Regions from separate parts of the Austwickia chelonae genome, predicted to be linked through region 1. Evidence: riboswitches for the same ligand, from Rfam matches in the RefSeq annotation. Region 1 holds a riboswitch; each other region holds the start of a gene.
The links. Region 1 has a riboswitch for cobalamin ahead of DX923_RS11925 (ABC transporter substrate-binding protein). Riboswitches for the same ligand answer to the same signal wherever they lie in the genome.
Positions count from the first base shown of each region.

Region 2: another riboswitch for cobalamin. It lies ahead of DX923_RS10770 (putative cobaltochelatase); the one in region 1 lies ahead of DX923_RS11925 (ABC transporter substrate-binding protein).
Region 3: another riboswitch for cobalamin. It lies ahead of DX923_RS12925 (hypothetical protein); the one in region 1 lies ahead of DX923_RS11925 (ABC transporter substrate-binding protein).

Region 1 is NZ_CP031447.1:2,690,290-2,699,873, forward strand. It holds gene purD (phosphoribosylamine--glycine ligase) at 1-1,142, opposite strand, end outside; gene DX923_RS11910 (HelD family protein) at 1,414-3,660, shown strand; gene DX923_RS11915 (hypothetical protein) at 3,572-4,558, opposite strand; gene DX923_RS11920 (FecCD family ABC transporter permease) at 4,785-5,825, opposite strand; gene DX923_RS11925 (ABC transporter substrate-binding protein) at 5,822-6,829, opposite strand; cobalamin riboswitch at 6,872-7,055, opposite strand; gene DX923_RS11930 (lysine--tRNA ligase) at 7,220-9,019, opposite strand; gene DX923_RS11935 (adenylosuccinate synthase) at 9,022-9,584, opposite strand, start outside.
Region 2 is NZ_CP031447.1:2,439,244-2,448,827, forward strand. It holds gene cobO (cob(I)yrinic acid a,c-diamide adenosyltransferase) at 1-459, opposite strand, end outside; gene DX923_RS10770 (putative cobaltochelatase) at 459-2,678, opposite strand; adenosylcobalamin (AdoCbl) riboswitch at 2,747-2,828, opposite strand; gene DX923_RS10775 (MarR family winged helix-turn-helix transcriptional regulator) at 2,963-3,394, opposite strand; gene DX923_RS10780 (alpha-amylase family glycosyl hydrolase) at 3,584-5,833, shown strand; gene DX923_RS10785 (sugar ABC transporter substrate-binding protein) at 5,902-7,200, shown strand; gene DX923_RS10790 (ABC transporter permease subunit) at 7,200-8,732, shown strand; gene DX923_RS10795 (sugar ABC transporter permease) at 8,729-9,584, shown strand, end outside.
Region 3 is NZ_CP031447.1:2,918,713-2,928,296, forward strand. It holds gene DX923_RS12900 (alpha/beta hydrolase) at 1-969, shown strand, start outside; gene DX923_RS12905 (tocopherol cyclase family protein) at 1,040-2,134, shown strand; gene DX923_RS12910 (alpha/beta hydrolase) at 2,140-3,699, shown strand; gene cobF (precorrin-6A synthase (deacetylating)) at 3,703-4,485, opposite strand; gene rocD (ornithine--oxo-acid transaminase) at 4,586-5,836, opposite strand; cobalamin riboswitch at 6,197-6,316, shown strand; gene DX923_RS12925 (hypothetical protein) at 6,400-6,912, shown strand; gene DX923_RS12930 (MDR family MFS transporter) at 6,864-8,972, opposite strand; gene DX923_RS12935 (TetR family transcriptional regulator) at 9,127-9,584, shown strand, end outside.

The DNA of each region.
Region 1 (9,584 bases):
ACCCGCCCTCCGGCACTGACCAGCTGGTCACCGGCGAGCGCGGTCCCGGCGTGCAGGACGTCGGCGTCCTCGCCCACCTGGTCGAGCCCTTCGAGGACGTCTCCCTTGCGGGGGCCCTCGGGGTATCCCTTGGCTGCGACAACCACCGTGACGGCGCTGTCCTGTCGCCACCGCAGTGCGGGGAAGCTGTCGAGTTCTCCGGTGGCTGCGGCCATCAGCAGGCCGCCCAGGGGGCTTTCCAGTCGTGCGAGGACGACCTGGGTCTCCGGGTCCCCGAAACGGGCGTTGAACTCCACGACCCGCAGTCCGCGGGAGGTCAGGGCGAGCCCGACGTAGAGGATGCCGGCGAAGGGGGTTCCGCGGCGGCGCATCTCTTCGACGGTGGGCCGGGCCACTCGTTCCACGACCTGGTCGACCAGACCGTCAGGTGCCCAGTCCAGAGGCGAATAGGCGCCCATGCCGCCGGTGTTGGGGCCTTGGTCGCCGTCGAGTGCCCGTTTGAAGTCCTGGGCCGGCGCCAGGGGGACGACGGTCTGTCCGTCGGTCACGCAGAACAGGGAGACCTCAGGGCCGTCGAGATATTCCTCGACGACGACGGTGGGTGTGCTCTCGCCTGGGGCGACCGCCCGGTTCAGGCACTGCGCCGCGTGAGCCATCGCGGTCATCCGGTTCTCGGTGACGACGACTCCTTTGCCGGCAGCCAGGCCGTCGTCCTTGACGACATGGGGGGCGCCGAGTGCGTCGAGGGCTTCGGCGACTTGGTCCATGGTGGTGCACACGTGGGCCATGGCGGTGGGTACGTCTGCTGCGGCCATCACGTCCTTCGCGAAGGACTTGCTGCCTTCGAGTCTGGCTGCGCGTGCCGAGGGCCCGAAGCAGGCGATGCCTGCGTCACGGACGGCGTCGGCGACTCCGGCGACGAGGGGGGCTTCCGGTCCGATGACGACCAGCCGGGCATCGATCTGCCTGGCCAGTTCGGTCACGGCCGCTCCGTCGAGGACATCGACGTCGTGGAGGGTGGCGACCCCGTTCATTCCCGGGTTTCCGGGGGCGACGTGCAGGCTGCTCACCCCCGTGTCACGAGACAGGGCGAGGACGAGGGCGTGCTCCCGAGCACCGGAGCCGACGACGAGGACGTTCACGACACCACCCTATCGGCGTCCGGGCCTCCTGGGTTCTGCTGACCTCTGTGGTCTACGTCCTCTGGGGAGAGCAGCCTCGAAGAATCCCCATAAAATTTGAATATCCCTGCTGCACAGTAATTTTCATAAAAATCTCGGTCCGACGGAGATACTCCGGGCCTGGCATCGCCCTGTACAGCACGCCTCCCGGAAAGGCATAGAATTGAGAACTTGCCCGTCGGCGAACCCGACGGCGCACGACCCACCACCGGACGACGAACAAGGGGTGCGAGTGGCCCACGTGGACCGCGATCAGGACGTCCTCACCAGAGAGCTCGCGACGGAGCAGGCCCATGTGGACCGCGTCTACACCGAACTCGCCGCAGCAGGACGACGTGCGGCACTGGTCCAGGCCGACGGACTCGCCCGCGGACGTACCGACCGCACCGGCGACGTCCGCGACGAAGAAATCACCGGCCTCTTCGAACGAGACGCCTTGGTCTACAGCGCCGCGAAACGACGCGCCGCTCTCGACCGCGAACACGAGGGGCTCGTCTTCGGCCGACTCGATCTCGAACACACCGCCCGCGACGGCGCCACCGAACGGGAGATCCGCTACGTCGGCCGCCTCGGTGTCCGCGACGACGACTACGAGCCACTGGTCATCGACTGGCGCGCTCCCGCTGCCGAGCCGTTCTACCGGGCCACCCCCACCTCACCGATGAACGTCCTGCGCCGCCGGGTCCTGCGCTGCCGCGGACAAGAGGTCGTCGGCGCCGAGGACGACCTGATGGTCTCCCAGGCCCCGGAGGACCTCGTCGTCCTCGGAGAAGGCGCACTGCTCGCCGCCTTGACCCGGAGTCGTTCAGGACGAATGCGCGATATCGTCGCGACGATCCAGGCACACCAGGACGAGGCCATCCGCGCCGCAGCACGAGGGGTCGTGGAGATCACCGGCGGCCCGGGCACCGGGAAAACCGTGGTCGCCCTCCACCGAGCTGCCTATCTGCTGTACTCCGACCGGCGCCGCTTCGAACGCGGCGGAGTGCTCGTGGTGGGGCCGTCCGCCGCGTACACCGCCTATATCGAACGGGTACTTCCCTCACTCGGCGAAGACTCGGTCGCGCTACGTTCGGTCGGTGACATCGTCGACGCCGTCACCGCAGTACGGGTCGACTCCCCCGAGGTCGCCGCGCTGAAAGGCACCCTGAAGATCCGTCGGGTCCTTGGCCGCGCAGCCCGCGACACCATCCCCGGTGCCCCGGAAAGCTTGCGGATCATGGTGACCGGCCGCCCCGTCCACCTGGACCGGCAGGCCTTGGACCGCATCCGTCACCAAGTGCTGCGCCATCACCCTCGAAACTCCTCCCGGGATGCGATGACCGACGCTCTCGCCCTGGCCGCCTGGAAACAGGTGCTCGACGGCGACCGGGACGACTTCCTGGACACCTTCCGCGAACACCGAGACGTCGAACGTTTCCTGGACGCCTGGTGGCGGCCGGTGGACCCACGCGAAGTGCTCTTGTGGCTGGCCGACGAGAAACGGACCAGACGGTACATCTCAGGGATCTTCCCGGAAGGATCCGCACCCCTACTGGCCGCATCCTTCCGAGAAACGCTGACAGCAGGTTCCTGGACAGTGGCCGATGTCGCCCTGATCGACGACCTGTCCTCCCGGGTAGGAATCGTCCCCGAGCGAGTCGACACCGAACGGGGCTTCTACGAGGTCGACCTCCTCGACGACGCCGAGGCCGAAGCCGTGGCCACCGGCGATCTGCGGACCACCCGGGTCGACGCTCCGGGAGCGAGTGCCCACGGGTACCGGGAACGGGCACTGGCCGCCCCGGGCTCCCTCGACGAGGAGACACGGAAAGCGGCCCTGCTCCGCGGGCGGATCGACCGACACGGCGATTACGCCCACGTCCTCGTCGACGAAGCTCAGGACCTCTCGCCGATGCAGTGGCGGATGCTGGGACGGCGTGCGCAGTCCGCGTCGTGGACGGTGGTCGGCGATGCGGCTCAGGCCTCGTGGGGTGACGCCGACGAAGCCCTCACAGCGCGCGATCAGGCCTTCGGGCGGAACAGCCGACGTACCTTCCACATGTCGACGAACTACCGGAACGCCCGGGAGATCTTCGACTACGCGGCAGCAGTGGTGCTGCCCCAGGTGCCGGACGCCGACATCCCCCAGGCCGTTCGGGAGACCGGCGTGGACCCGGTGGAGATCCGTGTCGTGGCCGAGGAGCAGGAGCTGGTGCGAGCTGCCAGAGAGTCTGTGGCTGCCCTGGCCGAAGAGGTCGACGGTTCGATCGGTGTGATCACACCCAAGCGGTGGGCCAAGGCGGTCGCCTCCCTCGACGAGGGCGATAGCGGCCGAGTGATCGTGGTCGACCCGCTGAGTGTGAAAGGCCTGGAGTACGACGCCACCGTGGTGCTCGATCCCGAGGAGATCACTGCGGAGTCTCCTGGTGGGGTTCGGGTGTTGTACGTGTCGTTGACGCGGGCTGCTCATCGGATGCACGTCGTGCACGTCGGGTGATCTCTTCTCCGTCCTCGTTCGTTGCCGTGTTCCCGCTGCGGATGCCGACCCAGGCAGCAGCGAGGACACAGGCCAGGGGGAGTGCGACCAGCGGGTCGGCGACGCCGAAGACGAACAGATCGGTGGCGAAGACCACAGCCGGCAGCACGGAGACCACGAAAGCTGTGGTCCTGACCGGGATCCGGGTGATGCCGTACTGGAAGAGAACCACCGGTGCAGTGATACCGATCAAGGCGACCGCTGCGATCTTGGCCAGTTCAGCACCGGAGGGCGCTCCGCCCCCGGGAGACAGCGCGAAGAGCGCGGCTGCGGCAAGCCAGCAGCCGTGGAAACGGATCGAGTTGATGTACCAGGTGCTGCATCCCTGTTTACCGAGCCGGCGGCCCACCCGGATCACGCCCAGAGCGCACAGCCCAGCTCCTGCGGCGACCAGAACCCCTGTCGTCGTCCTCAGCCAGGTCTCGGACGAAGCACCGAGCGCCAGAGCGGAGACCAGCGCCACCGCGATCAGGTAGAGGGAGACCGACGGCACCGCAGACCGCCTTTTCCGGCTCGAGATCCCGAAAAGGATCGGTGCGACAGCCGTCTCGATGACGCTGGCTGCGGTGGGGAGGGTCAGCGTCATCGACAGGTAGAACAGGACGAAAGCTCCTGCCGTGTAAATGTTGATCAGGCAGATGTTCCGGAAGCTCGCCTGATGTTTCGGCTGCAGGGATCCGAGCCGCGACGCAGCCCCGAGCATCTCGGCCACGGCGAAGGCCACGAAGACCGCGAAGGCCGACATCTTCGGTGAGATCGTGTTTCCCACGAAGGAAGCGCCGACTCCTTGCAGGACGACTGCTGTGAGCACCACCAGCACGAAGAGGAACGAACTTTCGGATGCGGTGGTCTCTCTCATCGGGCTCCCTCGCAATTCAGAACATCTGAAGAACCGTTCCGATCCGACGTCGCAGCCCCGGCTGTGTCGGGTCAGGCAGTGAGGGCACCATACCGGGTGAAGATAAGTGAATTTTCTTGTGCCACAAAGGATATGGGTTCACTATCGCGTCGGCCACATACAGAATGACGACGAGTTCCCCACCTCACCAGCCAGGAAACCTGTCAACCCGGAACCCGGTGGACAGTTACGCCGCCACCCGACGCCGCAAAAGTATCGCCATCACCGGAGCACCCACAAGAGCCGTCACCACTCCGATCGGAACTTCCTGACCCGCACCGACCGTACGGGCCACCGTGTCCGCCCACAGCAACAACAACGCGCCACCCACGGCGCAGGCCGGCAACAGCACCCCATGACGCACCCCCACCAGCCGGCGTAGGACATGAGGCACCGTCAACCCCACGAACCCGATCGGGCCGGCAAAAGCCACCGTTCCAGCCACCACCAGCGCACACCCCACACAAACGAGCCACCTGGCCCGGCGCACCTCCACACCCAAGGACGCCGCCGACAGGTCACCGAAAGCAAAAGCATCCATCGTGCGTGCCGCCCACAGGCACGCCACCGCGGTGATCACAGCCAGCAGGGAAAGCGCCCACGCAGCAGGAGCCCGGACCCCCGCAAAGGAGCCGAAGGTCCACGCCAACATCATCCGGACGCCGTCCTGATCGGCGAACACCATGATCACCGTCGAGGTCACCGCAGCGGCCAATTGGCTCACCGTGACCCCCGCCAACACGGTGCGACCAGGAGGAAGATCCCCCGACCGCCCCGTCGCCAACGCCAGCACCGCAGCCAAAGCCACCATGCCACCGACAAAAGCTGCCAGAGAGACCCCGACCGCAGGCCCGCTACCCGGCAGAGACCAGCCGGTGAGAAGCGCGACGACCGCCCCCGCGGAAGCCCCACCAGAGATACCCAGCAGATAAGGATCAGCGAGCTCATTGCGCGTCGTCGCCTGGAGAAGCGCCCCGCACTGAGCCAAGACCGACCCGGCCGCAGCCGCAGCCAGCACACGAGGAAGTCGCAGCTCCCAGACGATCCGGTCATCGATCACCGTGACCTGTGCACCCTCGACAAGATGCCCCCGCCGTAGGACGACGTCGAGCACCGTCCCCGGCGATACCGTCACCGAGCCCATTCCCAGAGCCGCCACCACGCTGAACACCAGCGACACAGCCAGCGCCAGGACGACCACGCCCCGCGCCCACCGGCGCGACCTCATGTCGCAGCAGCCGACGAAATCCCAGCCAGCTGATCGGAGACATGCTGTGCGCCATCGGCAAGCGTCACCCCAGCATTCGACTCACTGAACGGGACGGTGACAAAAGCACCCCGCTTCACCGCGGTGAGCTCCCGAAGCACCGGGTCGTTCTGCAAATGTGTTCGTTTCTTCTCCGCACTGTCCCACGACGCATCGACGAGCACGATCACCTCCGGATCCGCAGCAACGACCTTCTCCCAACTTCCCTCAGCCCACGCCTTGTCCAGGTCGGCAAAGACATTCTTCGCACCCACCGTGTCGAGAATGGTCTGCGGGCCCCCCTTCCCCCCACCGACGAAGGGCGCCTTGTCTCCCGAGTCGTACCACAGGACCGACCGCCCCCGTCCCGTCCTCGACTCACCGATCTTCGCGACGCTGTCCTCCTGTTGCCGGATCACAGCAGCCGCACGCTGAGGCATACCGAAAATCTTCCCCAGATCACGGATCTCCCCCCAGACGCTGTCAAAAGTTGCCGGCGCCGAAGGCACACCCGGCGGACAGCTCATCGGGCTCAAATACGTGGTGGTGCCATCCTTGGCCAAGGCGGACCGATCACCGATCCCCTTGTCGCTGAAGGCACTCGCAAATGTCGAATACGCGAAGTCGGCTTTCGAGGCGAGAAACTTCTCCTTCGTCGGATACTTCTCCGCCAGAACTGGCACCTTCCGGTAGGCCTCCGCCCACCGAGCCGGAATGACATCGTCCAGATAAGCGGTACCGGCCATCCGATCCTGCATCCCCAGGGCCAACGCCACTTGAGTCGCCCCTTGGTTGAGGGTGACCAGGCGGGACGGCGCCTGCGTGACCGTAATGTCCACTCCGCAGTTGTGCACGGCGATCGGAGGCTCGAAAGTCACCGAAGACCCAGGATGTCCAGGACCGCTCGGCGCACCCGCACAAGCAGCGGTGAGGAAGGAACCGGCCAGGACGACGCCGGTGGACAAGGCGCGAAAGGGGACACGCACGAGGTACTTCTTTCTCTGGTCGAGGCCTGATCGCGAGGCCTGCTCCGAGCTATGTCGCCGGCAGGTCTTCGAGCTCGGGATCAACCGCATGCGGCGCCTTCCCGAGGACAGGTTCTCCCCAGTGACTCCGCGGCCGCACCCGTCACCCCACCGCTGCGCGACAGCTCCGGATTCCGACCGGACTCCCTGTCGACACTGCTGTGCGACCGACGACGCCCGCACCAGGACGAGCGCACGCCAACTATGGCATATGACCTTGTGAACCAGCGTGTCGCACTCCCAGCAAGGGCCCAGGCCGCCCTGACATCCAGCACAACGATGCCCGCCGCCGGACATAGCGCGGGGCGGAACCGACCACACCGGCTCCGCCCCGCCTCAGAACGATCACGGTCAACGACCGATCAGTTCACGCACCTTCTTCGGCCCCATACACAACAACAGGGTCGGGATCCGCGGACCGGTATCGCCCCCCAGCAGCAGCCGGTACAACAACGCGAAGAACGCCCGCTGGTCAGCTTTCACCTCAGGTGGAAGCTTCTTCTCGGCTACGTCGAAACCGGCCTGCTGCTTCGGAATTCCGTAGACCAGCGTGGTCAGGCCGTCGAGTGTCCAGTCCTTCTCCAAACCAGCGGCCAACAGGTCCAAGGACTCCAACTGGTGCTTGGTCAAGGTGAACAGGGTCGCAGCGTCCTTGAAGGAGCGCACCACCGTGCGGTCCTCTGGATCAGCCTGGGTGCTCACCCAGTTCGCAGCCAGATCGTACCGGGGACGAGCTACGTCCAGATCGGTGATGCGCTCGTCCATCGACGACAGGATCCGCACCGCCTGTTCGGCACTGCCACCGGTGATGTCGACCACCGAACAGATCGCCCGATAGGCCACCGGTGCACTTGTCCGTTCCAGCTCTTTCGTAGCCGTACGTACCGACCTGGCGTACATGGCCTTGTCCCCAGGCTGACCCTTGCCGCTGGAAACCTTGCGCTCCAACGCATCCCACTCGTCGTACAGCCGGTGGATCTCGTTGTTGAAGGCCACCGTGAACGACTGGTTCGGCCGCCGACGCGCATACAGCCACCGCAGGACGTGCGGCTCCATGATCGCCAGCGCATCCGCCGGGGTCGGCACGCCACCCTTCGACGAACTCATCTTGGCCATTCCGGCGATCCCGACGAAGGCATACATCGGACCGACCGGACGCTCAGCGCCGAAGATCGGGGCCAACTGCTCACCCACGACCCAGCTGCTGCCCGGGCTCTGATGATCGACGCCGCTGGGCTCGAAGTCGACCTCCTCATGCGCCCAACGCATCGGCCAGTCGACCTTCCACACCAGCTTCCCGCGGAAATCGGTGTCGAGTCGCATCGACTCCTCCACCTCGTCCCCGTCCGGCCCCGTGGCGACATAGGTCACCTCGGTGGTCTGCGAGTCGTACGAGGTCACCCGGGTCGCATCCGTACCGAAAGCCGCGCTGTAGGGGCGGAAGGGGAAGTACTCGCCACCCTGTGCGCTGCCATCGTCCTCCCCTGCAGCGCCTGATCCCTCGGCCTGAGCAGCTTCCGCCGTGTCGTCCCCCTCCGCGTCCGTCACACCGGCGGATTCCTGGCCCGGTTTCGTCCGGTACTGCTCGAGGACCGCAGCGATCTCCGCACGCTTCTCCATCGCATGCAGTACGCGATCCCGGTACACCCCGGAGGTGTACTGCTCTGTCTGGGAGATGCCCCGGTACTCGACACCGAGCTCGACCAGCGAAGCTTCCATCGCAGCACGGAAATGAGCTGCCCAGGAGTCGTACCCCGACCCGGGCGGCGCAGGAACGCTGGTCAGCGGTTTCCCGATGTGTTCGCTCCAGGACTCGTCGACACCAGGAACCCCGAAAGGCACCTTGCGGAAACGGTCGTAATCGTCCCAGCTGATGATGTGTTCGCAGTCGATCCCGCGACGTTTCAACTCGTCGGCGACCAGGTGCGGCACCATCACCTCACGCAGGTTGCCCAGGTGGATCGGACCCGATGGCGACAGCCCCGAGGCACAGGTGACTGTGTACCCCTCCAAGGAGCCGCGGCGACGCTCCACGTCCTCCACGACCTCGTCGGCAAGACGGGCGACCCAGTCCGTTTCCTGGCTGTTCTGTTTTCCGTCCCCAGTGGCCTTCTTCGCCTTCTCAGGACGTCCTTGCTGTTCTTCGGTCACCCTCACTCCTCGTCCTCGCCGAGCAACGAATACCGCTCGACGACCTCGTCACGGCCCGGGCCGACCCCGATCACACTGATCCGCGCGCCGAAGAGCTCCTCCAGGCGCAGCACGTAATCCTGTGCAGCCTGAGGCAACTCACCGAAAGTGCGCGCCCCGCTGATGTCCTCTTCCCAGCCAGGAAGCTCCTCGTACACCGGTGTGGCATGGTGGAAGTCCGACTGGTTGACCGGCATCTCGTCGTACCGAGTGCCGTTGACGTCATAAGCAACACACACGGGGATGGTCTTCAACCCGGTGAGGACGTCGAGCTTAGTCAATACATAGTCGGTGACCCCGTTGACCCGGGTGGTGTACCGCGCGACCACCGTGTCCGCCCACCCGCACCTGCGCGGACGTCCCGTGGTGGTCCCGAACTCGAAACCGCCGTCGCGGAGGAACTCCCCCATCTCGTCGTGCAGCTCCGTGGGGAACGGCCCGGCCCCCACTCGAGTGGTGTACGCCTTGTGCACAGCGACGACCCGGTCCACCCGGTTCGGGGCCACGCCAGACCCGGTGCAGGCGC
Region 2 (9,584 bases), 250 kb from region 1:
GGTGGTGACCACGTCGTCGACGTCGATCCATCCCCAGGCCATGGGGTAGGTGAATTCGTCGAGGACGTACAGCTGGTGGGTCTGGGCGGCGATCCGGCGTTTCACTTCCGTCCAGCCTTCTGCGGCAGCGGCGGCGTGGTCGACCTCGCTGCCTTCTTTACGGGTCCAGGACCAACCCGAGCCCATCTTGTGCCATTCGACAGGGCCACCTTCGCCGGTCTGTTCGTGTACCCGGTGCAGGGTCTCGAAGACGCTCTGTTCGCCGATCCGCCATTTCGCGCTCTTCACGAACTGGAAGATCCCGATCGACCATCCTTGGTTCCAGCCACGCATCGCCATGCCGAAAGCGGCGGTCGATTTGCCTTTTCCCTCGCCGGTGTTCACGGCCAGGATCGGGCGGTGGCGCCTCTCCCGCGTCGTCAACCCGTCCTTGGGGTCGACGACGATCTGCCCCTTCATCAGGCGACATCCTTTCTACTGACGTGGCTCCGTGGAGCCCCCGGGTGACGCTGCTCGTCGGCCCGGGCATGACGGTCACGAGTGTGTTCGTGGACCACGTTCACGATGGCATTCGCCGCGACCTCGTCGAGGCGCAGGTATTGCGCGTCCAGGTGGGCGGCGAGGCTGGCTGCCATTCCCAGGCGGACCCGTCCCGATTCGCAGTCGACCACCACGGTGTCGATCTGGGCGGCGCGTAGCTGGTCGGCGACGGCTTGGGCTCGGGGGCGGGCGTCTCGTCCGGAGGTGGCCCGGCCGTCGGTGACGACGACCAGCAGTGGGCGTCGGTGCGGGTCGCGGAGCCGTTCGAGGGCCAGGACCCGTCCGGCTTCGAGGAGCCCTTCGGCGAGGGGGGTCCGTCCGCCGTGGGGAAGGTCGGCCAGGCGGCGGGCGGCGATGTCGACCGACGAGGTGGGTGGCAGGACGAGTTCTGCGTCGTCGCCGCGGAAGGTGATCAGACCGACCTTGTCGCGGCGCTGGTAGGCGTCGAGCAGGAGCGCGAGAACGGCACCTTTGACGGCGCTCATCCGTTTCCGGGCCGCCATCGATCCCGAGGCGTCGACGGCGAGGAGGACCAGGTTCGATTCGCGGCCTTCGGTGCGGGACCGGCGGACGTCCTCACGGTGGAGGACGAGGGCGTCGCCTTCGCCGCGGCCTCGGCGGGGTTGGTGGGGTGCGGCGGCCCGGATCGTGGCGGGCAGGTGGATGCCTCCGACACCGGGAGCTTGCCGGGCCTGGTCGCCTGAGCCCGGGGCCACACCGATCACTTTGCCGACGCCGGTCAGGGCGCGGCTTCGTTTTCCGGCGGTTCCTCGTCCGGTGCCGCGGGCGGTCATCAGGCGGGCGCGGAAGGGGGCGTCGGGGACGGCGGTGCCCTGCGCGGTAGCGGCGCCCGGGACCGGGGTGTCCGTGGCGGGGGTCTCGGTGTCGCCGGGGTTCTCGGCGGTCGCGGAGGCTGGTTCGACGGACGGGTTTTCCTGGTGGGAGGCGTCCGTGCTCTGGGGTCCGTCTCCGGCGCGGGGCGCGGCCGGGGCGGGGTTCTTCTCCGCGTTGTCGGCTTCCGGTCCGGTGTCGGCTTCCGGTCCGGTGTCGGCGGGGTCGTCCTGCGGAGGTTGCGGGCCATGGCCGTCGGGGTCGTCCTGCGGGTCTTCGGGCTCGTCCGGTCCCAAGAGTTGTTCGAGGAGGTCTTCGTCCAGGCCGGGGGCGTCGAAGGGGTTGCGGCGGCGACGGTGTGGGAGTGCCAGCCGGGCAGCAGCCCGAATGTCCTCTCTGGTCACGGTGTCTCGTCCGGCCCAGGCTGCATGAGCGATCGCGGCACGGGCGGTGACCAGATCGGCACGCATCCCGTCGACGTCGAAGCCGGAACAGACCCGGGCGATGGTCAGGAGGGCGCTGTCGCCGAGACGGACTCGGGCGACGGCTTGTTGGGCGGTGGCGATCCGGTGGCGCAAGTCCGTCTGGGCGTCGGCGTAGCGGCGGGTGAAGCCGTCGGGGTCGGCGTCGAAGGCCATCCGTCGGCGGACGACCTCGACCCGGACGGCGGGTTCCCGGGGTGCGCTGACCTCGGCGGTGAGCCCGAAGCGGTCGAGCAGTTGGGGTCGCAGTTCGCCTTCTTCTGGATTCATCGTGCCGATGAGCATGAGGCGGGCGGCGTGGCTGAGGGATACACCTTCGCGTTCGACGGTGCAGCGGCCCATGGCAGCGGCGTCGAGGAGGAGGTCGACCAGGTGGTCGTGCAGCAGGTTGACCTCGTCGACGTAGAGGATGCCGCGGTGGGCGGCGGCCAGCAGACCTGGTTCGAAGGCGGTGCGGCCTTCACCGAGTGCTTGTTCGAGGTCGAGGGAGCCCAGGACGCGGTCCTCGGTGGCGCCGACGGGTAGTTCGACGAGCCGGGCGGGTCGGGTGGTGGTGCGGTCGGGGGCATCGGGCCCGGTGTGCGCCGGGTGGGGGCCGTCCGGGCATCGCGGATCGGGTTCCGCGGGGTCGCAGGCGAATCGGCAACCGGTGATGACGTCCTGGTCTGGCAGGAGGGCGGCGAGCCCGCGGACGGCGGTGGATTTCGCGGTGCCCTTTTCGCCGCGGACGAGGACCCCGCCGATCTCCGGGGAGATCGCGCACAGGGTCAGGGCCAGGGTCATGTCGTCGGCGCCGACGACGGCGGCGAAGGGGTAGGTCGTCATACCGGGCCTCCTGCGGGTGCCTCGCCCGCTCTGGTTCGGGCCGGAGACGGGTGACATCTCCGGCAGCGGGATAGACGTCCTGACTCACGGCGTCGAGCTACCGTTCACAGTGGCGGGACCGTTCCGGATTCGCACCGGATTCCTCCACCCTCGCCGTGGCGATTCTCGCATGACGCCGACAGGTTGTCGGCATCGTCAGTGGCAGCGGGCCCGTGGTCGGGTCGGTGGCTGCCGGTCGGGTCGTGTTCTGCGTTGTCGATCGGGGGCGTGTCCGCTCGGGGTGGTCACTCGGCGAGGTCGGCGGCCAGGACGATGGCGAGGCGGTCGACCAGGCCGGTCAGGGTGCGCAGCTCGTCCGGGTCCATCCCGGTGAACCGGCGACGGTCGGCGGCGGTGACGGCTTCGCGGGCGCGGCCCAGGGTGGCGCGCCCTTCGTCGGTCAGTTGGACGAGGACGAGTCGTTGGTCGTCGCCGTGGCTGCCGGTACGGATCATTCCGACGTTCTCCAGGCGGGCGACAACCCGCGAGGTGTTGCCCCGGGTGCAGAGCATCCGTTCGGCGAGTCGGCTGACGGGCAGTCCCTCGTCCGGCCCGTCGTCGAGGGTGCGGAGCATGGCGTACTGGGTGGTGGTGACGGCTTGGGCGGACAGGGCCCGTCGTTCTCCGTCGTCGAGGAGGACGTACACCCGTTGCAGTTGTCGGGCCAGATCGGTCATGGGCCGCTCCTGGATGCGTGGGGGGACGGCCGACGCGCGGATCCGGTGAGCGCGAAATCGTGGACGGGACGGGCCGGTCGTGCCTATCGTGCTTTTGGTGACTAGTAATCAAACTAGCATCACGGCATTTCCGCCGACACGGCAGCGACCGAGTCCCCACCGGCCGCCCTCCTCCGAGGAGCAGCTCCCATGCCTCACCGTCGCGTCCCCCACCTCCTGATCACCCTCTGTCTCGGCGCGACCGGGCTGACCGCCGTCACCACACAGGCCGCCCAACCCGCCACGGACGGGCCCGACCGCAGCGCTTCCGCGCGCGCCACCGAAAGCCACCGTCGCATCGGCGACACCCTCGCCGACGACCTGACCGGGTCGGTCATCTACCAGGTCGTCACCGACCGCTTCGCCAATGCCGACCCCACCAACGACGCCCCGGCCGCCAGCCCCGGCACCGCCAGCCCCGACAGATCCAACTGGCGGCTCTACTGGGGCGGCGACTTCGCCGGAGTCGCCGCGCGCATCCCCTACCTGAAAGGGCTCGGAGTCGGCGCCCTGTGGATCTCACCGCCGGTCCAGAACATCCCGGTGTCCGTGCCCGCCAAACCGACCCCGATGGCCGGCTACCACGGCTACTGGGGCATGGACTTCTTCGCCCCCGACCCCCACTTCGGCTCCTGGCAGGACTTCGACCGGATGGTCGCCACCGCCCACGACGCCGGGATCAAGATCATCATGGACTGGGCCCCCAATCACACCAGCCCCGCCGATGTCGCCGACAGCTCGTACGGCGTCGCCGGACGCCTCCAACGCGCAGGGCAGACCCTGGCCACGTACCACGACGACCCCGAAGGGTACTTCCACCACCACGGTGGCATCACCGACTACCAGGACCTCTACCAGGCCCAGTACCGCAATCTTTTCGACCTGGCCGACCTCGCGCAGGAAAAACCCCAGGTGACCACCTACCTGAAGGAGGCCGTCGACACCTGGCTGGCCCACGGCGTCGACGCCATCCGGATGGACGCCGTCAAACACATGCCCAGCGGATGGCTCACCGGATACACCAACCACATCCAGTCGCACCGAGGCACCTTCGTCTTCGGCGAATGGGCCGACCCGTCCTCCTCCCCCTTGTGGAAGGACCAGGTCACCTTCGCGAACACCAGCGGGATGTCCCTGCAGAACTTCGACCTCAACTCCGCCCTGCGTGCCGGTTTCGCCGAGGGACGATCCCTACGGGCACTGGACGCGACCGTCTCCCGACAGCAGTCGTCCTTCACCTATCCGCACACCCTGATCAACTTCGTCGACAGTCAGGACATCCCCCGTTTCCTGTCGATCAATCCGGACACCTCGCTGCTCGACCAGGCCACCGTCGCCGCGATGACCCTGCCGGGTATCCCGTCGATCTACTACGGCGACGAGTCCTATCTCCATGACGACGCCACGAACCCCTTCGGCCAGGTCGGTGGCGACCCGTACAACCGGCCCATGATGGCCGGGTTCGACCAGGGCACCCGCAATGCTGCGATCGTCCGGAAGCTGTCCGAACTCCGCCGGAACAACCCCGCACTCCGTTTCGGGCGCTCGACCCAACGATGGCTGGACGACGACATCTACGTCTACGAACGACGCTTCGCCGGGAACACCGCCCTCGTCGCCGTCAACAAGAGCCGGACCGAAGAACGACTGCTCTCCGGGCTACGCACCGCACTACCGCCCGGGCAGCACCCCGACCGTCTCGGCGGACAGCTCGGCGGAGGCACCCTCACCGTCATCGGCGACGGCGACGGCGACGGCGACCAGGACCATCCCACCGGTGAATACGTCCTGCGCCCCGGGCAAGCCGCCGTCTGGGCCGTCACCGCGCAGGACCCCGACGGCCCGCAGATCGGCAGCATCGGCCCCACCGCCGGGCACGCCGGCAGCCGCACCGCCCTGACCGGGATCGGTTTCGGCCAGGACCACGGCCAGGTCACCGTCGGTGGACGCCCCGCCACCGTGAACTCGTGGGCCCCCCACCGGATCGAGGTCGTCCTGCCCGACGGGGTCGCTCCCGGGCAGAGCACGGTCGAGGTCAAGGATACTCAGGGCCGCGGCGGGAACAGCATCCCGTATCTCGTCCGCACCGGACCACTCACCCCGGTGACCGTCACCGTGACCGGTGCGCCCCTCGGCCCCGGCGACCAGCTCTTCCTCACCGGTGATGTCGCCGAGCTGGGCTCCTGGAGCACCGACCCTCCGGCCTGCCCCGGGCCGATGCTCTCCCCCGGTGACGGCAGCCGGACGCTGATGGTCGCGCTGCCTGCCGGACGCCATGTCGAGTTCAAAGCCGTCGTCCGCCGCCCGGACGGCTCCCTCACCTGGGAGAGCGGGGAGAACCACCGCTACGACGTGCCGACGAGCGCGACCGGAAGCAGCACCATCGCCTTCCGGCGTTGAGCACCACCGCCCCACACCGCACGACGAACGGAACAGCACAGCACACCACCCCTCGAAGGACGAAAACCATGCATGCACGCAGCAGCGCCGCTGCCATCACCCTGACCGCTCTGATCCTGGGCGTCTCCGCCTGCGGCGGAAACAGCCGGCAATCTGCCGGTGGGAACGAGACCCACACCGGGTCGACCACGCCCGCCCAGCTGTCCACCAAGGACCCTGCCCGGGACGCCGACGCCGACCTGGTCATCTGGTGCGACAACCAACGCGCCCCCGTGATCGCCGGCTTCGCCAAGAAGTTCGCCGACGAGCAGAAGATCAAGGTCGCCGTGCAGGTCGCCACCGACGTCCGCCAGGCCTTCACCGACGCCACCAAGGTCGGCAAAGGCCCCGACATCGTCGTCGGCCCGCACGACCTGGTCGGCCCCTTCGTCCAGAATGCCGTCGTCAAACCGGTGAACCTCTCCCCCGACACGGTGCGCAGGTTCAACCCCGACGCCATCGCCGGGGCCACCTTCGGCGGCCAGCTCTACGGCACGCCGTACGCCGTGGAGAACATCGCCCTGGTCCGCAACACCACCCTGGCGCCGGAGGCCCCGGCCACCGTCGACGACCTGGTCGCCCACGGCAAGAAAGTCGTCGCCGACGGTCGGGCCAAGATGCCGCTGATCCACGTGGTCGGCAAGGTCGGTGACGCCTACTACGTCTACCCGTGGCTCGCCGCGTACGGCGGTGGCTTCTTCGAACGCAAGGACAACGGCGAGTACGACCCGGCCAAGCTGACCGTCGCCAGCCCGGGTGCGATCAAGGGTGCCCAGCTCCTGGCCCGCCTGGGGCAGGAGAAGGTCCTGTCCACCAATGTCGCCGGGGAGAACGCCGACGCCCTCTTCGACGCCGGCGACGCGCCGTACTTCATCACCGGCCCCTGGTCGATCGACAAGGCGAAGAAAGCCGGCATCAAGTACGCCATCAGTAACCTTCCGGTCGCTCCCGGCGGAGAATCCCTGAAATCGCTGCTCGGCGTCCAGCTGTTCTACGTCTCGGCCAAGGCGAAGAACTCCGCCGTCGCCGAAGAGTTCGTGACCTCCTTCGTGCCCCGCAAGGAGACCCAGATCGGGCTCTTCGACGCCGGGCGACGCCCGCCGGCCCTGACCGAGGCCTACGAGGAGATCGCCCGACGTGACCCCGACGTCAAGGCCTGGCACGAGGCCGCCCGTGGCGGAGCCCCCATGCCGAACATCCCTGCCATGAACGCCGTCTGGGGCCCGCTCGGCCAGGCCTCGGCCGATGTCATCTCCGGCGCGGCCCAGCCCGCGGAACGCTTCGCCGCCGCCGCCACGGAGATCAGCACCGCGATCGCCCCACGCTGATGACCCCCCGCCGGTACCTCGTGCGCGGGCTGATCTGGCTCGCGATCGTCGCCGTCCTGCTGCTGCTCGCCAGGATCGCCCACTCCTTCGTCGCCTCCGGGCGCTGGATCGGGGTCGTCCTCGCCGCGACCCTGGCCGTGGCCGTCCTGGCGGTCTACGGCACGCGGCGGGCCGTCCCGCTGAAATATCTGCTGCCCGGCCTGGTGCTGATGCTGGCCCTGCAGATCTGGCCGATCGCCTACACCGTGGTCACCTCGGCCACGAATGCCGGTGACGGTCACGCCCTGACGAAGGCGCAGTCGATCGACACGATCGTGGCCGGCTCCGTGCACGAGGTGCCCGGCTCACCCCGCTACCGGCTCAGCGTCGCCGTCCGCTCCGGGCAGGACCCGGCGAGTGCTGCCCCGACCTATCTGCTGGTCGCCCCGGACGGCGGGCTCTTCACGGGGACATCTTCCGGGCTGAGTCCGTTGGCGGCCGATCAGGTTTCCCTCTCCGGTGGCCGGATCACCGCGGCCGAGGGCTATCACCTGCTCGATGTGCGCACGGTCAATGCGCGCAAGGATCTGGCCTCGTTCGCCGTACCGACGTCTTCGGGAGGGGGGATCAAACGGGTCGGTCTGTCCGAGGCTTTCGAGGGGCGGCCCACGATCCGGTACGACGAGGCTGCCGACGCTCTGGTGGACACGGAGAAGGGCACCGTCTATCGGGCGCGGGACGCCCGTTGGGTCGGTGACGACGGCCAGGCGCTGCCGCAGGGGTGGAAGGAGTACGTCGGGGCCGCCAATTTCACCACGATCGCGACCGACCCGGTGCTGCGTGGCGGTTTCCTGGGGATCCTGGTCTGGAATATCGCGTTCGCGGCGTTGTCGGTGGTCCTGCAGTTCGGGGTGGGGATGCTCATCGCCCTGTTGTTGGACGACGAGCGGATCCGCGGTCGGGGGGTGATCCGTTCGATCCTGATCCTGCCGTACGCGCTGCCCGGCTTCGTCACGGCTTTGGTCTGGTTGTCCTTGTTCAACCAGGACTACGGGCTGGTCAACGGTTTGTCGGGATGGCAGGTCGACTGGTTGGGCGATCCTGGGTGGGCGCGGGTCGCCGTCCTGGTCGCCAGCACGTGGATGGGGTTCCCCTACATGTTCCTGATCTGCACGGGGGCTTTGCAGTCGATCTCCGGGGAGGTGCTCGATGCGGCCCGGGTGGACGGTGCTTCGGGTTGGCGCACGTTGACGTCGGTGCGGCTGCCGTTGTTGTTGGTGTCGACCGGGCCGCTGTTGTTGGCCTCGTTCAGCTTCAATTTCAACAATTTCGGGTTGATCTATCTGCTCACCGGGGGTGGCCCGTTCCGGTCGGGCAATACCACCGTTGGTTCGACCGATCTGCTCATCACCTATGCCTTCCGGTTGGCCTTCGGCGGGAGTTCGCCGAACTACGGTCTGGCGTCGGCGATCTCGCTGGTGATCTTCGCGCTGGTGGCGGCGCTGTCCTGGTTCGGTTTCCGTCGTACTGCGGCTTTGGAGGAGATCTCGTGACCACGTCGACTGCCCGTCCCCGCCGCCGGCACCGTTTCCGTGGGCTGTGGTGGCGTTATCTGCTGATCGTGCTCGTCCTGGCGTGGACGCTCTTCCCGGTGGTCTTCATCGTCTCGGCGGCGGTCGATCCGGCGGGGAACCTGGTGACCAGTTCGTTGTGGCCGTCGGCGGTGTCGGCGGGCAATCTGCGTGACCTGTTGTCGAATCCGCATCATCCGTTCCTGGCGTGGTATCGCACGTCCTTGCTGGTGGCCGGGGTGGCGAGTGTGGTGACGGTGTTCTTGTCGGCGTGTGCGGCCTATGCCTTCTCCCGGTTGCGTTTCCCGGGGAGGCGTCCGGGGTTGTTCGGGCTGTTGTTGGTGCAGATGTTCCCGGCGATCCTGTCCTTCGTGGCCTTGTACGGCACCTTCGCGGCCTTGGGCGATGCGGTCCCGGCGTTGGGGCTGGGCACTCCGGCCGGGTTGATCCTGGCCTATCTGGGTGGGGCGATGGGCGCCAATGTGTGGCTGTTGAAGGGTTATTTCGACACCCTGCCGCGGGAGCTCGACGAGGCCGCGGTGCTGGACGGTTGTTCCCATCTGCGGATCTTCCTCGACATCACGTTGCGCTTGGCCCGGCCGATCCTGGTCACCGTGCTGATGGTGTCCTTCGTGTCGGTGTACAGCGAGTTCCTCCTGGCCGGGATCTTCCTGACCGACCCGGACCGGCAGACCCTCGCCGTGGGGCTGAATGCGATGTTGCGCGCCGACCGCAACCAGTACCTGGGCCAGTTCGCCGCCGGGGCCCTGTTGGCTTCGGCGCCGGTGGTCCTGATCTATCTCGCTTTCCAGAGGCAGCTCGTCTCCGGTCTGA
Region 3 (9,584 bases), 230 kb from region 1:
CGGTCCGAGCACATGCACGACATGCCCGACGAGGCTCTGCGCGCCTGGGCCTCAGCCGCCGCACAGGGCTGCCCGATGGCAGCCCATCTGGGAGTCGCCAGACTCAGATTGGCGAACAAGAACGCAGCCCGCGCCGTCGGGCCGGGACCGGACATGGCCTCGGTCGAGGACCACGACCTGGGGCAGCATCTCACTGCGCGGATATACCGGCCGCGGCTCGCCCGCCTGCCCGTCCTGGTCTACCTCCACGGAGGCGGTTTCGTCCTCGGCGACCTGGACACCCACGACCGGCTGGCCCGGCGGCTCGCCCAGCATGCCGACGTGACGGTACTGGCGATCGACTATCGGCGCGCACCCGAGTTCCGGGCACCGGCCGCCATCGACGACGCCGTGCGCGCAGTCCGTTGGGCGGACGCCATGTTGGGCCTCGTCGGGGGCGACGACCGCGCCGGAATCGGCATCGCCGGGGATTCCGCAGGCGGTCTCCTGGCAGCGATGACCGCGCTACGTCTACGGGACGATGCCCTGGCCGGGAACGGCGACCCTGCCGGTCACCTCCTGATGATGACCCCGCTGATCGATCTGACGTTGACCTCACCGAGCATCCAGCAGAAAGGACACGGCTGGGGACTCGAACGCGAAGACCTGCAATGGTACGTCGATCAGTGGGTGCCGGAGCGTCTGCACCGGGACAACCCTGCGGTGAATCCGCTGTACGCCTCACTGGCGGGCCTGCCGCACACCTTCGTCATCACTGCGGAGCACGACCCCTTACGGGACGACGGGCTCTGGTTCGCGCAGCGGCTGCGCGCCGGCGGGGTGCCCTGCGAACATCTCCACTACGACAACCTGGTGCACGGTTTCCTGCAGCTGGACCAGGTCTCACCGCAGTGCGCCCATGTCGGAGACGAGGCCTTGCGACGCTACGGGGCATTCCTGCGACAGGCCTTCGACCTCGAAGACAGCTGACCTCCCCCGCTATACGTTTGTCACGGAATCTGATTCGCTGATGCGACTGATCAGGTGAAGGGAGACGACGATGGCACGACCCTGGCACGGGCTGCGCGGCTGCTACCGCAGCACCGGCGCCGACGGACCCTACGGAGACCCCACCGGATCCCACGACGTCGCCATGGAGGGCTACTTCTGGCGGTTCACCACCCCCGCCGGGGCCACCGCGATCGTGCTGGCCGGGATCAATCGGGACACCACCGGACGCCATTGGACGACCCTGGGTGTCGCCGACCACCCCGCCGGACGCCTCGTGGTCACCGCCGTCGACGACGGCCGAGCCGGACGGCACGGTATCGACGCCCGGGCCTGCGGACCGCTACTGACCGCCCCCGACCGGAACGCCCGGTTCACCGGCACCGCCGACCAGGTCCACCTGGACATGCCCGGTGCACACGTCGACGTCCGGGTCCGGGCTCTGCGCCCCTACCCCAGCGGGCCACGTCACCCCTTCGGCGGCTCCAGCCTCTTCCAGATGGTGCCCGGGCTCAACCAGTACTGGCATCCGTGGGCGCTGGGCGGCCGCGCCACCGGCGCGGTGGTCGTCGACGGCAGCGAGATGCTGCTGGAAGACGCCGAGGTCTACGCGGAGAAGAACTGGGGACGAGAAGGCTTCCCGGACTCCTGGTGGTGGGGCCAGTCGCAGGGCTTCGGCGACGGAGCCTGCGTGGCCTTCGCCGGCGGGCAGGTCACGGCAGGCCCCTTATGCACCGAGGTCACTGCGCTGGTCGTCGCGCTCCCCGACGGCCAGGTGCTGCGGCTCGGCAACCCCGTGGTCTCTCCGGTGCGAGCGCAGATCACCGACGAACGGTGGCGGCTGCTGGGCCGCAACCGGACCTGGACGGTGCTGGTCCACGGCGAGGGTTCCCTCGACGACGCCCACGTCCTACCGGTTCCGCTCCCCTCTACACGGCGCAATACACCTGGGGCTGTTGAACATCTGGGGGCGCAGATGTCGGTCTCGGTGTGGCGGCGGGGATGTCGGGTCTGGTCGGGGACGAGCACAGCAGCGGGTCTGGAACACGGTGGACGGCACCGGACCGAGTCCGAGCTACGCCGCCGGGGTGCACCGGCCGGGGTCATCGCCGCTGCGCCCGCGCATCGGTCCGCGGCAACGGTGTGAGCGGCGTGCGTCCCGACCGACCGAGCAGACGGGAAGGCGAATGGCACACCGGCGGGCAGGTCTCGGGGAAAAAGGAGCCCGTTCGTCGTCTCGCCCAGGAGTTGTCCGCTGTCGCCGACGACCTGGACCATGTGCTGGGTCGGGCCGCAGCCCTGCACGAGGAGTTCATGCGGCAGGCCGGTTCCGAACATGGCTGGAACCGGCTTGAGGAGACCCTCACCGACGAGCTGCGGCATCGACGACTTCGGATGATCTTCCTGACCGCCGATTCGCTGGCCGATCTTCTCCGGGCTGAGTCAGACGCGGCGACGCAGCGTTTCCCCGAAGTCGATGCGACGGGGAGTCGTCTCCCCAGGATCCCTGCCGGTGAGCATCCACGCCGGGTAGCTCAGTGGTGGGCCGATCTCCCCGAGTCCGACCGCGAACTGGTCGTCGAACGGCTCGGGCACTGGTGCGGCCGCGCCGACGGGTTACCCTGCCGGGTCCGTCACGGCGCGAACACCGCGACCCTCGCCGAGGAGATCCACCTACGCGCCACCGACATCGGCGACGAGATCGCCGCGGCCTCAGGGCCAGGTGACGGCCCGATCCCCCGCGTCGGCAGCGTCGACGACGCCGACGAACGAGCACGCCGTGACCTGCGCGGGTTGTTGAAGCTACGAGCGCTCATCTCCCCGGACGAAGACGAGCAGCGGATCCCCGGGTCCGTGGTGCCGGCCGAGTCCCTGGCCGCGCTGGACGAGATCAGCACCCCGTGGGAGCAGCGTTCCCTGTACTTGTTGGATGCCCGGGCCTACCCCTTGCGGACGGCCGTGGTGTTGGGGGACCTGGAACGGGCACATACCGTGATCGTGCACGTACCGGGCACGACAACCACTGTCGATCTGCGGCTCTACCGGGAAGCCATGTGGATGTCGGCGCTGCGGGAGGAGACCGGACGGGTTGCCGGCGCAGACCGGGGTGGCGTGGACGGAGTCGCTGTCGTCGACTGGATCGGCTATCAGGCCCCCTATGACATTGCGACTCGCCAGGCCTTGGGGAACAGCGGCATCCGCTGGTTGGTCCCCGGCGAGGCCATCGACGACCGTTATGCCAGGGAGGCCGCACCCCTCCTGGTCGACTGCGCGGAGGGGCTGCGTGCCGTGATCGGCCCGGAGACCCGGCTGGTGGCCTCCGGGCACAGTTATGGCGCATCGGTGCTCGGCCTGGCACTACAGCAGACGGATGTCTTCGACGCCTGCCTGGTGACCGGCTGCCCGGGGCTGTTCACCGATGACCTGTCGACCTTGAAGGTGCCTTCCGGGCAGGTGTACGCCGCCGTCGCCACCGGTGATTTCATCCCCAGGCTGGGCATCTTCGGCCCGGAGGTGTCGAAGCTGGCCGGGGTGAAGGCGCTGGCGCCGATGCCGCATCTGGCCACCTACCCCGACGGCGGCCGGGTATGGACCCGGCTCAACATGGGGCATGAGTCCTACTACGACCGTGGATCGTCCTTGTTGCACGATCTGGCTTCGGCTGCCGCGGGGGTGGAACCGCCGAGCCGATGGCCGTCCTGGGCGACCTGAGGTCTAGGACCGTGGGGTGACCACGCGGCGGCGCAGCAGGTAGGTGTCGAACATCCATCCCTTGCGGGCGGCGGCCTCGGCCCGGGCCGTCACGATCTCGTCGCCGACCTCTTCCAGTGCCCCGGCGATCAGCATCTCGTCCGGAGTGCCCAGATAGGCACCCCAGTAGATGTCGATGCCCGTCGGGTCGATCCGGGAGAAGGTCTGCCGGCCGTCGAGCATCACCACGACGTCGTCGACGCCCTCTGGCATCCCGTCGGTCAACAGCCTGGCCGGGCTGACCTGTACTGCCCGCCCTTGCCGGTTCAACGGGATACGGTGCCGGGCCGCCAGGGCGAGCACGCTGCTGACCCCGGGGACGACCCGGACGTCGAGGGTTTCGTGTGCCGGGGCCCGGCCGGCCAGTTCCTCCACGATGGCCAGGGTGCTCTCATACAGGCTGGGGTCCCCCCAGACGAGGAAGCCTCCGGTCTGGCCGTCGGCGAGCGCCTCCGAGACGGCCTGCCCCCACCGGTCGAGGCGTTGTTCGCGCCAGCGGGTGACGGCGGCGTCGTAGTCGGGGGCTGATCGCCAGGGCCGGGGCGGGTCGCGCAGTTCGACGACCTGGAGAGGGGTGGTGCGATGGCGGGTGATGAGTTCGCGCCGGATACGGACGGGTTCGTCGAGATCGGCTTCTTTGAGCACGACGAAGAGGACGTCGATGGTCTGGATGGCGCGGACGGCTTCGAGGGTGACCCAGTCGGGGTCGCCGGCGCCGATCCCGATCAGCAGCATCGTCCGGTTCACGGTGTGCCCGTTCTGGTGCGATGGTGTCGGAGGCTCATCGTGTTCCCTTCGTCCCGTGGTGGTCCGAGGCTCATGCTAGAGGTGTCTTTGTCGGGCGGGTTCAGGCGGCGGCGAGGACGGCGTCGAGGGCGTCGACGATCTGGGAGATCTCGGTGGCGGTGATGGTGAGCGGTGGGGCGATCCTGAGGGTCGAGCCGTGGGTCTCCTTGACCAGGACGCCGTGTTCGGCCATCTGCCAGGCGGCGTGTTTTCCGGTCATGAGGCCGGGGTCGATGTCGATGCCTGCCCAGAGTCCGCGGAGGCGCACGGCAGTGAGTCCTCGGCCGAGGAGTCGGTGCAGTCCTTCGCGGAGGAGCGGTTCGAGTTCTTTTGCGCGTTGTTGGTATTCACCGGTGCGGAGGAGTTCGACGACGGCTGTGCCGACGGCGGCGGCCAAGGGGTTGCCCCCGAAGGTCGAGCCGTGGGATCCGGGGGTGAAGACGCCGAGGACATCGGTGTCGGCGACGACGGCGGATACCGGGACGATCCCCCCGCCGAGTGCTTTGCCGAGCAGGTAGGCGTCGGGAACGACGTCTTCGTGGTCGCAGGCGAAGAGGGTTCCGGTGCGGCCGAGTCCGGATTGGATCTCGTCGGCGATCATCAGGGCGCGTCGTTCGGTGCACAGGCGGCGGACTCCTCGGAGGAAGCCGTCGGGTGGGATGACGACGCCGCCTTCGCCCTGGATGGGTTCCAGGAGGACGGCGACGGTGTCATTGTCGATGGCGGCGGCCAGGGCGTCGAGGTCGCCGTAGGGGACGATGCGGAAGCCGGGGGTGAAGGGCCCGAAGTGAGTGCGGGCGTCGGGGTCGGTGGAGAAACCGACGATGGTGGTGGTGCGTCCGTGGAAGTTGCCGTCCATCACGATGATCGTGGAGCGTTCGACGGGTACGCCTTTGGCGACGACGCCCCAACGGCGTGCCATTTTGAGGGCGCTCTCGACTGCTTCGGCTCCGGTGTTCATCGGAAGCACCATGTCTTTGCCGCACAGGTCGGCCAGTTCGCGACAGAAGGTGCCCAGGCCGACCGAGTGGAAAGCCCGGCTGGTGAGGGTGAGTTCGTCGAGTTGGGCGTGAGCGGCAGCCAGGAGGGCCGGGTGGCGGTGGCCGAAGTTGAGCGCCGAGTATCCGGCGAGGGCGTCGAGGTATCGGTGCCCGTCGATGTCCTGGACCCAGACGCCCTCGCCGCTGGCCAAGACGATCGGCACGGGTGAGTAGTTGGGGGCGATCCAACGGTCTGTATCGGCCAGATGGGTTGCGGTGCGGGGGCGCTGCCGTTCACGGCGGGCGATCGGGGTGGCGGGCTGCTCCAGCATTCCAGGGCTCCTGTCACGGGTGACGTCCGAGACAGCACACCGTGGTCGCCCGGATGGCCGACCGTTCCCGGTGTCCCTGCCTCGGGGACCGATGGGGTACCGACAGCTCCAGGCGACCGGGCTGAGACCGTCGGGGACGGGCATCACCGTTGCGGGACAGCGCCGGGTTCTCACCGGCTTCGCTGGAGGGTCGGCGGGTCGTCGGTGACGACCCGGGCACACGCTAACACTTGGGTGGGCTGCCTGGCCCGAACGAAGAGACTTCTCGTGGAAGGCAGCTGCGGGGCGTGACACGCAGGTCGGTGCCGGTTGATGCCGGGACGTGCCCGGATCGCCGGTGTTACTGTGACGGCGACCGCACTGCCGCGGTTGTCGATCGTTCAGCGAAGCCGGTGAGAATCCGGCGCTGTCCCGCAACGGTGATGCCCGTGCTTTCCTGGCAGGCTCAGTCCGGTCGCCTGACGGTCGGCCCACATCGACCCTCGAGGCCAGGGGGCGGGTGACGGCGGCATCGCCGCACGGTCCCTTCTTGCGCCTCGGGACGCTACCGAGGAGCTAGCGAGATGACCGAAACCATCGCCAGTACACCCCCGCTCACCTTTCCCGATCATGGCTGCCCGGCGTCCGTCGTCCGGTTGTGCTCTCACCATCGCGGGCAGAACGCCCTGTGGCAGGCCGGGACGATGAAGTACTTGATTCGCCACGACCGGATGGAGAGCCGGCGCCGTGAGCAGAAGGGCTGGATCGATGCGGCTCTCGTGGAGGAGACCTTCGAGTTGGTGATCGTGCGGGACGACCTGGGCGACCCGGTCGCTGCTCTCGACCTGGTGCGAGACGAGCACGGTCGGCTCTGTGTCACCCAGCGTGCTTTGTTGGACAGCCCGCGGAACCGTCGGCTGTTGGCGGCGGCAGCGGCGCGAGTCGTCGGCGCGGCCGGGGACGGCGTCGTGAATGTCCGTGGCGCGGTCGTCGCGTCGGCGCTGACCCAAGAAGGCTGGTCGGTGTCGGGCTACGCCGGGGACGACTACTACACCTGGTCTTCGGGGGCGATTCCCCCGGAGGTGTCCGCTCGTTGACCTGGGCGTCGAGTCAGGTCGACGAGGAATGCCGCGGTCAGGGCACTGTTGACCGCCGACAGGCTGTCGAGGTCGACGGCGGAGTGGCGTTCGGTCACCAGCGGTTCCACGGTGCTCAGGACGTGGTCCTCGTCGAGTTCGGCGGCCGCCGCGGCGAGGGTGCGTTGCAGCTCTGGGGAGAGCACCCCACCGGGGCGTTCTCCGGCGGCGGCGACCTCGGCGGCATATTTCTCGGATCGAACTACGAGCTCGTGGTCTTCGGTGGTGAGCATCAGCGAGGTGCGGTCGAGCAGGGCGATCCCGCGGTCGAGGCTGCCTTCGCCGAGATCTTCCACGGCGCGGACCAGGTGGGGGTGGGTGCCGCGGCCGGACTGTTCGGCGAGGAGCCTCAGTTGCAGCCCGAGCAGTCGTTCCTTGGTACGGGAGGCCGCTGATCCGTGCCCCAGGGGGACGGCGAGCAGGTCACCTGCGGCGGACCGTCCCATGGTGTCGAGGAGTTCGCGTCCCTGCCCCTCGTCGGTGTGCACGGTGTCGCGCAGCGGGGTGGGGGTGATCCCCAGGGTGAGCAGCAGGGTGAGCAGGGCCAGGGGGAGGCCGGTGAGGAAGACGGTGTGCAGCGAGTCCGACAGGCCCCAGCGGACGGCTTCGGCGATCGCCGGTGGCAGTTTCTGCAGGGTCGAAGGGTCTAGCACGGATCCGGCGTTGACGCCGGTGAGACCTTGTCTGGGGGTCTGCGTGGGCAGGTGGGAGGCGATGGCTTCGGGGAGGCGGGTCGTCATGATGGTGCCGAAGACGGCGACACCCACGGTGGAGCCGACATTGCGGAAGAACTGCACCCCGGCGGTGGCGACGCCCAGGTCGGCGCGCATCACGCTGTTCTGTACGACCAGGGTGTACACCGGGTTGCAGGCGCCCAGGCCGATACCGATGACGGCCATCGCGGCGGTCAGTTCGAGTTCGCCGGAGGTGCGGTCGAGGCGGGCCAGCAGCAGATATCCCAGCGTGACGACGAGGACGCCCAGGACGGACAGTTCCTTGTACCGGCCGGTGCGGGTGATGAACATCCCTCCGACGATGCCCATCAGCACCAGGGCCACCATGAGCGGCATCAGGATCATCCCGGAGTTGGTGGCGCTGACGCCGAGGACGCCCTGGGCGTACACCGGGATGTAGATGATGGCACCGAACATGATCATCGACAGCACGAAGGAGGCCAGCACCGACAAGGCGAAGGAGGAGTTGCCGAAGAGGTGCAGCGGCAGGATCGGCTCGTCGCTGCGGCGTTCGAGGGCGATGAAGAGCAGGAGCAGCAGCGTCCCGATGACATACATGCCGATGATCCGGGTCGACCCCCACGGGTAGGTGGTCCCGCCGAGAGTGGTGGCGGTCAGCAGGAGTACCAGGGCGGGGCTGAGGGTGAGGATACCGGGCCAGTCGAGGCGGGCGTCCCGACGTTCGTGGGGCAGATGGAGGGAGGCGGCCAGGACGACGAAGGCGACGACACCGAAGGGCAAGGCGGCGAAGAAGAGCCACCGCCAACCCCAGTGGTCGGTGATGAATCCACCGGCCAGAGGCCCGGCTACCGAGGTCAGACCGAAGACCGACCCCATGATGCCCTGGTATTTGCCGCGTTGACGTGGCGGGATCATGTCGCCGACGACGGTCTGGGAAAGGGTCATCAACGTGCCCATGCCCAGGCCCTGGAGAGCGCGGGCTGCGACCAGGGTCCAGAAGTTCTGGGCGAATCCGGCGATGACGGAGCCGAGCATGAAGACGGCGATCCCGCCCAGGCAGAAGGCTCGTCGCCCGTACAGGTCGGAGAGCTTCCCGACGATGGGCACGCTGATCGCGCTGACCAGCATGGCTGCGGTGGCGATCCAGGAGTAGTGGTCCATGCCGCCGAGTTCGGCGACGATGCGTGGCATGGCGGGGCCGACGATGGTCTGGCTGATGGAGGCCACGAACATCGCGATCATGAGGCCGGCGAAGATCTTGCGCTCGTCACGGCTGAGCGTGAACGTCGATTCGCCGACTGCGGGTCCGGTGGATGCGGTGTTCACGGATGCTCCTGGTGTCGCTGGGTGTTCATCGGATCCATCGGCACGGCGGCCCGGATGGTCAAGGGCGGCGCCTACAGTTCCTCATTCAGAATGCGGCTTTTTTGCAGAGTCTGCAACTTTGCATCCTCTGCAAAAATTCCTTTAGGCTGAGGTCATGAGCGACGGCAGCCTGCGCGAACGGAAAAAACGGGAGACCCGGCTACGCCTCCACCACGCAGCACTGGAACTCGCCGCCCGTGACGGGCTGAACGCCGTCACCGCAGGAGCCATCGCCGAACACGCAGGCGTCTCCCCCCGCACCTTCTTCAACTACTTCCCCACCAAGGACGCCGCCATCATCGGCACCGACCCCGAACTGCCCCAACAGCTCGCCGCGGCCTTCGAGGAACGCCCGGCCGAAGAAGACCCCCGGAACTCCCTGCGCCACATCCTGACCGCCCACCTGGTCTCCGTGGCAGCGGCCCCCGCACTGCGCCATCAACGCAACCGGCTGATGGCCACCCACCCCGAACTCGCCGGCACCCTCGGCGGCATCTCCCGCCAGGTCCAAGAAGCCCTCGCCGAGGCTGTCGCCCGACGCTCCGGCGGCGACCCCGCCCACGACCCTTACCC